Regions from separate parts of the Oceanobacillus phoenicis genome, predicted to be linked through region 1. Evidence: predicted binding sites of a transcription regulator. Region 1 holds the regulator's gene; the other holds the start of a gene.
The links. Region 1 encodes LexA, which represses DNA repair genes until DNA is damaged. Its sites were predicted from a motif close to CGAACATATGTTCG; they were not measured.

Region 1 (6,697 bases):
CGGGCTTTAGCTATTACAGTAATCAGTTTGTTAATGGTTACCATCGTGATATTTATATTATCAATAACGGAAAATGGTCCTTATCTTCAAATTATTTTTGAAGCGTTTTCTGCATTTGGTACAGTAGGATTATCTATGGGATTAACTAGTGAATTAAGCGAAAATGGAAAACTACTTCTATGTATATTGATGTTAGCAGGAAGAATTGGACCAGTTACCTTAGCTTTTGCTTTGGCGAGAACTGCTAAAGGTAATATACGATACCCAAATGGTGATGTATTCACTGGATAAATCATGATGTAATAGAAAAATAGACATATTATTTAGGTGGCTAGTCCGGTCGGGCAAGTCACTTTTTTCATTAAATAGTAGAAAAGGAGGAGAGTTATATGCCATTTAAAGATTACAGAATAACATCCCCATTTGGATATAGAAGAGATGTTTGGACAGGTGATGGATTTACGTTTCATACAGGGATTGACTTAGTTAAATACCATAAAGCAAGTATTCAAGCATTTACAGAAGGAAAAGTTATTTTTGCTGGTTTGGGTAGAACTGGTACTGGCTTGGGTGGTTTTGGAAATGTAGTACTTCTTCAAGATAAAAATAACCGGGGTCAATTATATGCTCATCTGGATAGTGTTTCGGTGCAGCGTGGTCAATTTGTGAAGAAAGGGCAAGTAATAGGAAAACAAGGGGATACAGGAAAGACGACTGGATCTCATTTGCATTATGAGGTACGTAAAAAAGCGGAGAGTCAACCTCCATATGGGTGGACCTCAGATAGGGCGAATAATTGTTTAGATCCTACGAAATATTTACAAAACTATAATGATAATAAGAGTATCATTCAGGATATTCAGTCTGGATTAAATCGTAAATATAAGACAGGTATAGCCATTGATGGTATAGCTGGCCCGTTAACAATCAAAGCAGCAATCAAAGGATATCAAATAGAATTAAATAAACAATTCAATGCAAAGTTAAACGTTGATGGTATGTGGGGGCAGAAAACAAAAGCTGCTACGGTAACGGTAGCAAGTGGCGCTAAAGGAAATATTACGTGGATACTTCAAGCGATGCTTTATATTAATGGAGAAGATCCAAAAGGATTAGATGGTATTTTTGGTACCAATACAAATAATGCAGTAAAATCTTTTCAACAAAAAGAAAGTATCGTCGTTGATGGAAAAGCGGGTAAAGCTACTTGGGAGAAAATATTTCAATAATAGAGTATTGTATAACGTCAAAACTAGATAAAAAATTCTAACTTTGACGTTTTTTTATCCCACATATAACGGGCGGTAATAACTTATTGAATGAAGAATTTCTTTATTTTAGAGTTAGATTTGGTTGATTCAATCTCCTAAATGCCTTTTGTAAAACTAAATAATGAAAACAGTTACTTGATACCATAAAGCTAATCCAACTAATAATCCCGCCGCCCCTATTTTTAATATATTTTCCTTTGACTTTATTTGTTTCGTCTCCATAACTTCTAATATCGTAACAATAATTAAAATGATACATAAGAAAGGTAATGTTAAGAAATCAACGTATCTCGTTAAATAGTATATTCCTAGAATGATTGCAATTATGGCTGCAGGAATATAAAAGCCTCTTCGTTTCAAAATGTTTTCAGACACCTATTATTCACTCCTTCCGCTAACTATTACTATGTTATTAGTATTGAAGTGAAAATATGTACAACTATTTATACTCAGTAAAAAAGAGTTTAGCTAAACTTCGATAGCTAAACTCTTTTATTTAATGAATATTTCGGTATAAACCAATAACTTTTCCAAGAATGGTTACATTTTCATAAAATAGAGGTTCCATTGTAGCATTTTCTGGTTGAAGTCGAATACGTTTATCTTCTTTAAAGAAGCGTTTAACTGTCGCTTCATTTTCTTCAGTCATTGCTACAACAATCTCTCCATTTAATGCTGTGTTTTGTTGTTTAACAATTACCATATCACCATCTAAAATGCCAGCCTCAATCATACTTTCACCATCAATTACAAGTACAAATACATTATCGTCTGGTCCTGCACTTGAACTTGGAATCGGAACAAATTCTTCGATATTTTCAACTGCTGTAATCGGTATTCCTGCAGTAACCTTACCAATTACTGGTGCATATCGCGCTTCGTCTTTGGGAAGCTGCTGTTCTATTTCTGGATCAATAATTTCAATTGCTCTTGGTTTAGTAGGGTCTCTTCGTATATATCCTTTATTTTCTAATCTTTCCAAATGTCCGTGAACAGTTGAGCTGGAAGCGAGTCCGACTGCAACGGCAATTTCTCGAACAGATGGTGGATATCCTTTTAACTTAACTTCGCTTTTAATAAAGTCAAAAATCATTTGTTGTCTTTTTGATAGTTTCGTCATCAAACGTTCACCTCTAGCATAGGTTTTTATTAATGATAGTTTATCATTTTACTATAAAATAAGCAAACACTCGTTCTAATTTTTTATTGACAAGATCATACGTTCGGTATATACTTTAACCAGATAAGAACAACTGTTCGACAAATGGATGAAAGGAGCTTTTAATCATGCTGAAGAAAATTACTAGAACCGATGCATTCTATGTGGTAGCATTTGCTTTAGCGCTCGCTTTTCTATATTTCTCTATGGTAACGAGCGGTTAATGGAAACAGGAGGAAGTTAGGATTGAAAGCAGTAGTATATTGTCGAGTCAGCACGGATAAACATACACAAGAGTCGTCATTGATACGTCAACGAGAGGAATTGCAAACATTAGCAAATAAGCTAAACTTTACGATTGTTGATTGTATTGAAGAACAAGCAAGTGGTTACGACATCGAGCGAGAAGGACTTTTTCAACTTCTCGAATATTTTTCCAGTAAAGAAGCAGATTGTTTATGTATTCAAGATGAAACTCGATTAGGCAGAGGGAATACAAAAATAGCGCTATTTCATCAATTAGCTAAGCTAGATATCCCAATATATACGGTAGCTCACGAAGGTGAGTTAGTATTGAATGAAGCGGATTCAATGGTATTACAAATAGTGGGAATAGTAGAAGAATATCAAAGAAAAATACAAAACATGAAGATAAGAAGAGGTATGCGTAGAGCAGTACGCGAGGGATATCGTCCGGAAAAAAATCTAAAACAAATCGATCAGTCCCCAGGTAGAGATCGATCGGAAGTTCCTATTGAAGAAATTGTTCGATTAAGGCAGAATGGGTTAACATTTAATGAAATTACAAAGGTGCTCAATGGTTTAGGTTATGCCGTTTCAAAAGCTACTGTGCACCGTAGATACCAAGAATATCAAAATACTTGAATCTAGGTTCGAGGTAGAGTACGATAAGAGGCAGGATGTGAAATCCTGTCTTTTTTCATTTTTAATAGGTGGGGAGGTTGACACCATGTTATCTAAGGATAAATTAGAGAGAATAAATGTTTTGTCTAAAAAGTCCAAAGCAGAAGGATTAACAACAGAAGAAAAAGCAGAGCAGAAGAAGCTTCGTGAAGAATATTTAAAGAATGTACGTAGCTCTTTCAATAACCAGTTAAAAACAATGACAGTTATTGATCCAAAAGGTAATGACGTTACTCCCCAAAAGCTTCGTGATTATCAAGATAGAAACAAAAAACATTAAATTCTATTTGTCATGCTTGTTGTAATGATAATTTCAATATAGAATGTAGAAGTAAAGGCTTTATTTTTGAAAGGGGTAGACAAAATGTCAGGCAAGGTAGAACAATTATCAATAAATACGATTCGTACTTTATCTATTGATGCAATTGAAAATGCAAACTCAGGACACCCTGGATTACCAATGGGTGCAGCGCCAATGGCGTACACATTATGGACAGACTTTATGAATCATCATCCAAAAAATTCAAAATGGTTTAACCGTGATCGCTTTGTATTATCTGCGGGACACGGATCAATGCTTTTATACAGCTTATTGCATCTTTCTGGATATGATGTATCTATTAAAGATTTGAAAGAATTCCGTCAGTGGGATTCAAAAACTCCTGGACATCCAGAAGTACATCATACTGATGGTGTAGAAGCAACTACAGGACCTTTAGGACAAGGTATTGCAATGTCAGTAGGAATGGCAATGGCAGAGGCACATTTAGGTGCAACATTTAATAAAAATAATTATGGTGTAGTAGATCATTACACATATGCCTTGGTTAGTGATGGCGATTTAATGGAAGGGATTTCTCATGAAGCAGCTTCCTTAGCAGGCCATTTAGGATTAGGTAAATTAATCGCACTTTATGATTCTAATGATATTTCTCTAGATGGAGATTTAAATCGCTCCTTCTCTGAAGAAACTGAAAAACGTTTTGAAGCTTATGGTTGGCAAGTACTTCGAGTAGAAGATGGAAATGATGTTAACGCTATTCGTGAAGCAATTAAAGAAGCTCAAAGCAATACAGATCAACCAACACTTATTGAAGTGAAGACTGTTATTGGATATGGTTCTCCAAATAAATCAGCTTCTGCTGCTTCACACGGTGCTCCACTTGGAGAAGATGAAATAATATTAACAAAAGAATTTTATGAGTGGGAACATGAATCATTCCATGTTCCAGATGAAGTTTATGCTGATTTCCAAGAAAAAATCGTTAACGATGGAGAGAAGAAAGAAGCTGCATGGAACAAGTTAGTTGAAGAATATAAAGAAGCTTATCCTGAGTTAGGAAAACAATTTGACTTAGCGATGAACGGCCAACTTCCAGAAGGATGGGAAAAGGAACTTCCGGTATATGAGCCTGGAAGCAGTATTGCAACTCGTGCATCTTCAGGTGAAGTACTAAATGCAGTAGCTAAAGCAGTTCCTAACTTCTTTGGAGGAAGTGCAGATTTAGCTGGATCAAACAAAACAACAATAAATGAAGAAGGCGACTTCACAAAAGAAGATTATTCTGGTCGTAATGTTTGGTTTGGTGTACGTGAACATGCTATGGGAGCGGCATTAAACGGAATGGCCTTACATGGAGGATTACAAGTATTTGCAGGAACATTCTTCGTATTTAGTGATTACCTTCGTCCAGCTGTTCGTCTAGCAGCTATTATGAATATGCCTGTGAACTTTGTGTTTACTCATGATTCAATTGCAGTTGGTGAAGATGGGCCGACTCATGAACCAATTGAACAATTAGCATCATTAAGAGCAGTGCCGAACTTATCACTTATTCGTCCTGCAGATGCTAATGAAGTACAAGCTGCATGGAGATTAGCTCTTGAATCTGAACATCAGCCAACAGCGCTTGTTCTAACTCGTCAAAACCTTCCTACACTAGAAGGTACGAAGGAAAATGCGTACGAAGGTGTGAAGAGAGGTGCTTACGTAATTAGTAAATCGGAAAAAGAAACTCCAGATGCACTATTACTAGCAACTGGTTCGGAAGTTCAATTGGCAGTACGTGCGCAAGAAACATTAAGAGAAAAAGGTATCGATGTTCAAGTCGTTAGTATGCCTTCATGGGATCGTTTTGAAGCTCAAGAAGAAGCATACAAGAATGAAGTACTACCAAAAGAAGTAAAAGCTAGAGTAGGAATTGAAATGGCAGCTTCATTTGGATGGGAACGTTATGTAGGACTTGAAGGAAAAGTAATCGGTATTAATCGTTTTGGTGCTTCTGCAAAAGGCGAAAAAGTTATTGAAGAGTATGGATTTACAGTAGAAAATGTTGTGAAACATGTGGAAGACTTATTAAAATAATACTTCCATTTAGAAGAAAGACGATTCCGTTAAGGTTTCGTCTTTCTTTTTATGATTTTATTTGGATTCGACAAAAGAAGAAGTTATTTGCGAACTAATTTGACAACATTTGAATGTCTACCTTTCTATAATAGTTAATAGAAGGGGGAATACGGTATGAATGCATACTCTATTTATTGGATTAAAGAACCAGTGGCAAAAAGCTATTTTCATAAGAGTGATTTATTGCATCGATTTTTTAATGAATATGAGAACGACCCCGAAAGAAATTACTTGAGTAAACAATTTTCATTTATAACACAGAAATTTCATTTGTATAAATTTGCTATGCATCTAAAACAGTTCTCATCACCAAACATATACGTAAAACGAATAGGAAACCGAATTCAAATAAAACGAGATCAAGAAGTGTTATTTCTTTATGTAGAAAATGGAGGATTATCGTTACGTTGTTCCAATCTCGAAGCTGCTGTATCGATTTTATTTCCTGTATTAGAAGACATTCATCCTTTCTTTTTTGTACAGGGACAAGATAACAAGCATTTTGGATGGATTTCTCCAATGACCTATGATAATAAAAATGAGTTACAACAAGTATTATACTCTTATTTATAGCTGATTTAGCAGAAATGGGATATTGTAAATAATAAGAACGGAATTATAATCTAAGTAAATTTAGGTTATAATTCCGTTTTTTTTGTACGGGTAAAGAAGGAATGCACAAAATTATGTAGAATAATATCTATTATTAATAGAGAATGGAGGTTAATCTTATGAGAAATGAGCATCAAGTATTGTTTAATCAAGTAAGAACGTATCGTGATGACATTCTATCAGCGGTTGAGGATGTATCGGAGCATCAATCTGAAATCATACCAGAACATTTTAATAACAATATTCGTTGGAATTTAGGACATATCTATTTAGATCAATTTTTGTGGATTGAGACATTAACAAAAGAATATTCAAGTACTACAG
Region 2 (6,697 bases), 930 kb from region 1:
CAAAAGCCTTTTATCAGGGGAAAGAAACAATTTCTTGAAATATTATTAATGTATTATTGGCTTCATGAAATTGATGGTAATGAAGACTACTGGCAAGAATATATAAATAAGACATTGCCTTCAAAATAGGTAGTCGTAACTGCTAACCTAGAGTGCTTGATAATTGTTTTCCTGCCATTGTCCTCTTGTCCTTCAGTTACTTTTAAGATGGATGGTATCCCAAAGGCAAGAAATTGGCAAAGAAACAGTGGAGAAATCTGTATCTTATGGTTTTTTCCATACATTGATTTTTAAATGGTGTTACACTATAATTCGAGATAATCATAAAAAGGACGAATGGTGATTTCAAATGAATCGAATGTACTTTTATTCAGAAATTAAACTAATAGAATCTTTAAAAACTCGTATTCAACAGTAGATGCGAGTTTTTTTATTGCTCCCATTGTTTATAGTCAATGGTACATTGGAAAAAGTTTGGAAGGAACCAACCCATAATTACTGTGGAACAAACTTAGTCATTACTATGTTAATTATTTTTTATTTGCTTTACATGGTACTAGGTAGTGGTATATGGGTACTCTTAGTGTCTTGGAGTATCGGATACAAGATAAGGAAAGCTTAGCTAATTGGGGGAGGGGGTGTAAAGGGTACGGATGTTGCAAATAGGATGAAAGTCACAGTAAATTATGTTTCCAAATTGGAAAGGATTGAGAGAACCTACAGAACCTTTAAGCTGTAAGTCTGCGGAAGTATTTAAAATAATTCATGAGGTATATTGTATCGAAAAGCAGATAGGGCTTCTATATTTGATCAGAAGGGGATATTATATGGGACTAATAATAGTATCTGTTGTAGCAATTGTAATTATATTTACGCTAACTATTGCTACTGCAACGCTTATCTTGAAATCCAAAGGAAAAAGATTAAAGAAAAAATAGCCAACTAAAGTGTTTGATAGTTGCATACTTAGCTGAGAAAATGAATTATCTGTTTGAAGGTGTTTAGCCGGAACCAGTTTAGGACAAAAAATTCAAAAAGGTTAGGACACTATTTGCTGTTTTATTGATATGTCACTTCTAAGTTTATAACAGAGATTTAACAAGAAAAGGAGGCTATATGTGATTGTAATAGATAATTGATATTGGTTTTGTGAATAGTTGTTGAGATGGAAAAAAGGAAGCTTTGACTACTTTGAATTAAAAGAGAGTAGAAAGTTAACTCTACTCTCTTTTAGTTTTGTTATTAAGTTTTTGACTCAAGAAATAATTGACGTCATTAGCTTTATCGCCTGCTATAATGTGATAGACAAAACTAGGATTCTCCATAAAAATGAAAAAATGTTCATTTTCTCTAGTATAGTAACTAATTTCTTCCCAATTGTTGGTCATATTTCTTTCTCTATTAGGGTTATTAGGGCGGTAAATGACATGAATTTCTTCTTCAGATAATTCTGCTCTGTACTCCCCTAAAACACTCATATTCTGTGTACTTAGCTCTCTTTTAATCTTTCCTATCCTATCTTTTTCAAATCCCTTCCAACCAAAGTAAGTCATAATTATACTTACAACAAGAACTAAAGCTAAATAAGTGATTAATCCTTCCTCTATCCTCTTATGAACTGGGTATGAAAGAACTGCGATTACTATATACATAACAATCATTGCAAATATGCGAAGTTTTTTCTCTCTATAACTATATTTATAGTAGTTCTCTGCAAATGCCGGAATATCACTTTCGTCTTTTTCATATGTTAGTAAAATCTTTTCCATAATGTGCTCCTTTTATAAATATAGTTAATTTTTTTTAGATTGAATCTTCCTTATCTATAATATTATCTTTGTCGTTCAGAGTATATAGAAATGGTAGCTGAACAATTAACTTATTCTCCGTTATAAGTTGCAAATTTTATCAAACTTTGGATGGGTGCTCCGCTGAAAACTGCAGTTTTTTCTCTATTGAAATCCATAGTTTTGACACCAGGCAATATAAATGCGGTTTACATCCGTGTTTTTCTATTATTTGTTGACAATAGGTAAAACTGTGGAACCATCTACCGCTGAAAACTGCAACTTTTCTTTGTGCAAATCCATAGTTTTGACATTAGGCAATAAATATTTGGTTTATATCCTTTTTTCTTCTATTTTTGTTGACGATAGGTAAAACTATGGACTGTTCTACCGCTGGAAACTGCAGTTTTTGATAAACTCTAGAGGAATGATTCATTATAAACTACACCTTTTTTAAGTTATTAATAATCAATTACTATGGTGTATGATTTAATTAATAGACATTAGTATTAGTAAAGGAGAAGAAAACATGACGTATAAAATTAATGAGCCTTCTAAGAGGAAATTTGGATGGATGGATAAATGGGCTAAAGCCACGGGAGATTTGGCAAGAATTGATGCAAAAGTAAATAATACTTATATTATTTATGAAAAAGAAGGTGAGCTGGTTAAAGAATATCCTAATGGGAAAATCATGCCGTTAAATAACGATTGATAAAGTTAATGTATATTTGTTAAGTTTCTATCTTTAAGCTGCAATAATCTTTGTAATCTTTTTGAACTTAATCGTATTCTCCAAGCAATTTTTTCGTGAAATCGTCTTAAATTTTCTTCATATTTCCGATGTAGTTCAATAGTTTTTTTAGTTATTTTCGATATATTGAATTAACTCACGACTATTTGATTAACCGCTCCAAATGTACATGATAAGATAATAAATATTTAATCTAATAATGTAGGATCTTTTATTCCCTTTTTTTGAAACAATTCCAAATTTTAAAAGGACCGGTTTGCATTCTCCTTAGTTCTCTTTTAAGAAGTTCGTTCTCTCTTTTTAATTTCTTTATTGATTCTGATTCACCCGATTTAGCCAAAGGTAAATTCAAAGCTTTTCTATTATCCCGCCTAAATCTTCAGTTTACAAGAGAAACATGTTCCTCTTAGCTTATATAATTATTATAATGCAGCAAGAGGAGAATGATAAGTCTTATTAAGTTTAATAATTGTTTAACTGTATTTGATACTTGATAAATGTTGATATTTGCTACAAAAAGATAACCGTAATTTTCCTTCGAATTCAACACTTTTTCTCCTAATATCCTATGGTTCATCAATCTTTTTTGGATGATCGCTCAACACTTTTCAATGTATTAAAAAGTGTTGAGTGAATTTTTATGCCAGTTTTTTTATATAAAGCTAATTTGACCTTTCAATCGTATTTATATATACTTTTAATAACTAGAGACAAAAATTTCTTTAATTGATGTGTTGAATTATGAAATACAGAAATTTATTTAATATAAACAAATCAATGAGGTTCAAAGAACTCGTATCTAATTAATGGATACGAGTTCTTTTTTATTACATCGCTTATAGTCAATAGAACTATTTGTTTGAAAGGTGGTGAGAACATTGAATGACAATCAGTTATAAAAAATATTCTATTGAGAAATGAGTTTTATCCATTATTAGAAATTGTAAGAGAAGTGTTCTTTCCAAAATACTTGGCTGGAATAGTAAGAAGACTTAACTATTAGTAATAAAATTCCGTTAGTTATCTATTATAAAGAGTACTAAAAAATAGGGATTGGTTATACCAATAGTTAAGGAGGAAAATAGTTATGGTAGATCAAGAGAGGGTAGTATTAATTGATAGTTTAGTTGAAGATTTTGGTAGAGCAGTTAGGGATTTTAGAATCAGAAGCGGGATAACATTGCAGGATATGGCTTTTATTATTTCGTGTAGTCCTAGTTATATATGGAGGATAGAGGCACATAGGAGAAATCCAGAAGTAGATTTTAGAATAAGGGTTTTAAATCAAGCAATGGGGTTTTCAGCGGAAGATATTTGCTTGTATTTAGAAAAGTATATGGAGAAAAATAAGTCTGCAAGTGAAGTGTAAGATAATTTATCTGAAGCAGGAGGCATAGGTATGGTGACATGGACTATTGTGCTATCTATATTGGCAATTATCATTTCGATTATATCTCTATTTATAAGTTATAAAAATCAGAGGGTGTCAAAATAGCATATTGAATTGGAGAAATAGGCTACTAGATTTTGATGGTAGTCTATTTTTTACTGTATCTGCGGATTTTGATTTACGTCAGGTAATCGAAGGTGTATCAAGAGATAAGGTAGTTAGGGTTTTAATATTATGTGTTGTTTAGTAATTATTCATTATGTTATACATTACTCAAAGCATAATACATCTAGAGAGAAGAAAAACGGCTCTCCCTTCTTTGTCAAAGATGACAAAATAATAAGCCATAAATAACAAAGAGGGATTAAAAAGATTGACTAGCTTCCGTCGTTCAGCGGAAATAGTGTGATATTATTCTAACGAGCGACATGACGCTGTGGTTTTACAGCGAATGGGTTTTTACGTATATTTCCAATCTACAATTAATACAATGCTTAATTTTTATGTTTATATATTATATCCATGTAAATGATAACTTTCTAGTGTTCGAGGTGACAATCGAAATTACCGAATCATATCCCTATATATAGTAATTTGAAAAATTGATATAGCATAGTAAAGTATTAAAATCAGCCATTGATCTAAATCCTTTAATAACAGATACGTTGTAAAAAGTTTAAACTATTTGAAGAGTAAGATACCACAAAGATAAATAAAGGTAATACTACATAATATCTTAAATTTAAAACTATCACAGATTGAGTTTTGAAATGGTTTTATTAATATCTAACAACATGACAATATTAAAGAATATCTCCCTTAACGTAGAGTCTATTTACCTGTGTAATATTATTACACTCAATTTGTGATACTTAATGTGAAATAACTACTTTAAAAATAAGGCTGTTTTCGTAAACTTTGGTGTTTTTGCTTATGATTATCTTTGATTAATAGGAACAAACGTTCTATAATGTGAATATGTAAGTATGGAGGTGTAGAATATGAGACCAAATCTAACAAAAGATATTAGTGTAGATAGTTTTAAAGATTTCTATTGGTTGAAGGAAGAATTACAATCTTTTTGCAGAGAAAATGGAATAAGTGCTTCTGGTTCAAAAATAGAGATTTCCGATAGAATTGAAACATTTCTTCGAACAGGAGAGATAAAAAAGCCAATTAGAAAATCAAAGGTGAATAGTAAGTCAGAACCACAGGTCGATTTAAGTCTTGATACAGTCATTTCGAAAAACCATCGTTGTAGTCAAAATGTAAGAGCTTTTTTCAAGACAGTTATCCCTAATTTTCATTTTTCTACCTATATCCAAAACTATTTTAAAACTAACATTGGAAAAACGTATCGAGATGTTGTAGATGCTTGGTATAAAGAAGAAGAACGAAAGAAAAACCCATCGTACAAGAAAAAAATCGCTCCTCAATTTGAATACAATCAATTTATTCGTGATTTTTTTGCCGACTCTAATAATCAAGGGAAAAGTCGTAAGGAAGCGATTGAGGCGTGGAACAACATCAAAAAACTCCCTGGAAGCAATAAATATACGTCTAATAATTAGTTAAGCACATCTCAACATTTCTATTGTGGTGTGACTTGATTTTCGACAGGCAGAAACAAATCTTAACCAGTGTAGCATCAGACGTTATAAATGCTTCAACCGAATTGTGTATTGAGACAGGTGCAATTCTCGAAGCACATAAACTAAACCCTAAAATTACTCATACGATTTGTGTTGTAAGGGAGGATGAGAATTCTGGATATATAGTTTTAACTCCCTGTGGTGTATGCCAGGAACGACTTTTTTACTGGGGAGAAAATGTAAAAGTAGCTATAACTAATCTGGGTGAAAAATTGGAATTCAAAACATTAAAAGAAATACAACCATATCATTGGTATAAAGCTTATGAAGATTGATTTTACATATTTAAGTAAAGGAGTTTTCCTGAAAAGCGAGAGCTCTATTTTGTGGGATTTATCGAATTGAAATGATAAAATTAAGCAATGAACTAAATACTTTAATTACTCTAAAATAAAGTTCCGTTTTTCCGAATCATATCCTATAAATAGTAAATTATAAAATTGATCTAATTATAGAAAAATGATAAAATTCAGCAAATGAAAAAGAGCTCTAATAAAATGAATTAATAAAGTTTACTTACACACTCTGTAATCAATGCATATGCCAGGATTTAATTGAAGATAATGATAAGTAAATCATGGTTTTATTATATAATATTTTATCAAATCCACAAACACCCGTTATGCTTTGATTTTCGATGACACCTTGCGTGACGAAATTGATAAAATGGATAAATAAAACATTAACTATAATCTCTTTAATGGAGAATAGATGAGAAAAAAAACTTTAAAAAGAAAAGGAACCTAAGTTAGTGGGTTCCTTTTTATTGCTACAATTCAAACCTCAAAAAATAAAAATAATAGTATCTTCAATACTGTCTTCTCTAGTTAGTAATAACATAGTAATCGTTGAAAGAATTATTAATTGAAGGTAACATTTTTCCTCTCTGAGCACTCCATTCAATTTAGGAATTGATCAACAACTATAAAAATTATAGAGAATCCGACAATTAAATAAACAATTTCTTTCCATGTCCTTTTCTTACTATTCTTATTAACCAGTGGTAATAGTAATACGAATAGCGTTGCAATAATAATCGAATAAAGAATTGACATTATTTTATCATCCTAGAAAGCGTTTTGTGAGTATTAGTGCTGTAGATAATAGAGCAATT

Region 2: the regulator LexA is predicted to act here: its motif matches at 4,885-4,898, upstream of ABC346_RS18990 (DUF6434 domain-containing protein).

The regions. Positions count from the first base shown of each region.
Region 1 is NZ_JBDFME010000001.1:2,836,616-2,843,312, reverse strand. It holds gene ABC346_RS14230 (TrkH family potassium uptake protein) at 1-291, shown strand, start outside; gene ABC346_RS14225 (peptidoglycan DD-metalloendopeptidase family protein) at 390-1,229, shown strand; gene ABC346_RS14220 (hypothetical protein) at 1,386-1,646, opposite strand; gene lexA (transcriptional repressor LexA) at 1,768-2,391, opposite strand; gene ABC346_RS14210 (YneB family resolvase-like protein) at 2,677-3,315, shown strand; gene ABC346_RS14205 (DUF896 domain-containing protein) at 3,401-3,634, shown strand; gene tkt (transketolase) at 3,719-5,719, shown strand; gene sirA (sporulation inhibitor of replication protein SirA) at 5,876-6,334, shown strand; gene ABC346_RS14190 (DinB family protein) at 6,493-6,697, shown strand, end outside.
Region 2 is NZ_JBDFME010000001.1:3,771,118-3,777,814, reverse strand. It holds gene ABC346_RS19010 (hypothetical protein) at 1-129, shown strand, start outside; gene ABC346_RS19005 (hypothetical protein) at 1,221-1,769, opposite strand; gene ABC346_RS19000 (hypothetical protein) at 2,317-2,502, shown strand; gene ABC346_RS18995 (helix-turn-helix domain-containing protein) at 3,629-3,910, shown strand; gene ABC346_RS18990 (DUF6434 domain-containing protein) at 4,933-5,502, shown strand; gene ABC346_RS18985 (cytidine deaminase) at 5,538-5,858, shown strand; gene ABC346_RS18980 (hypothetical protein) at 6,483-6,638, opposite strand.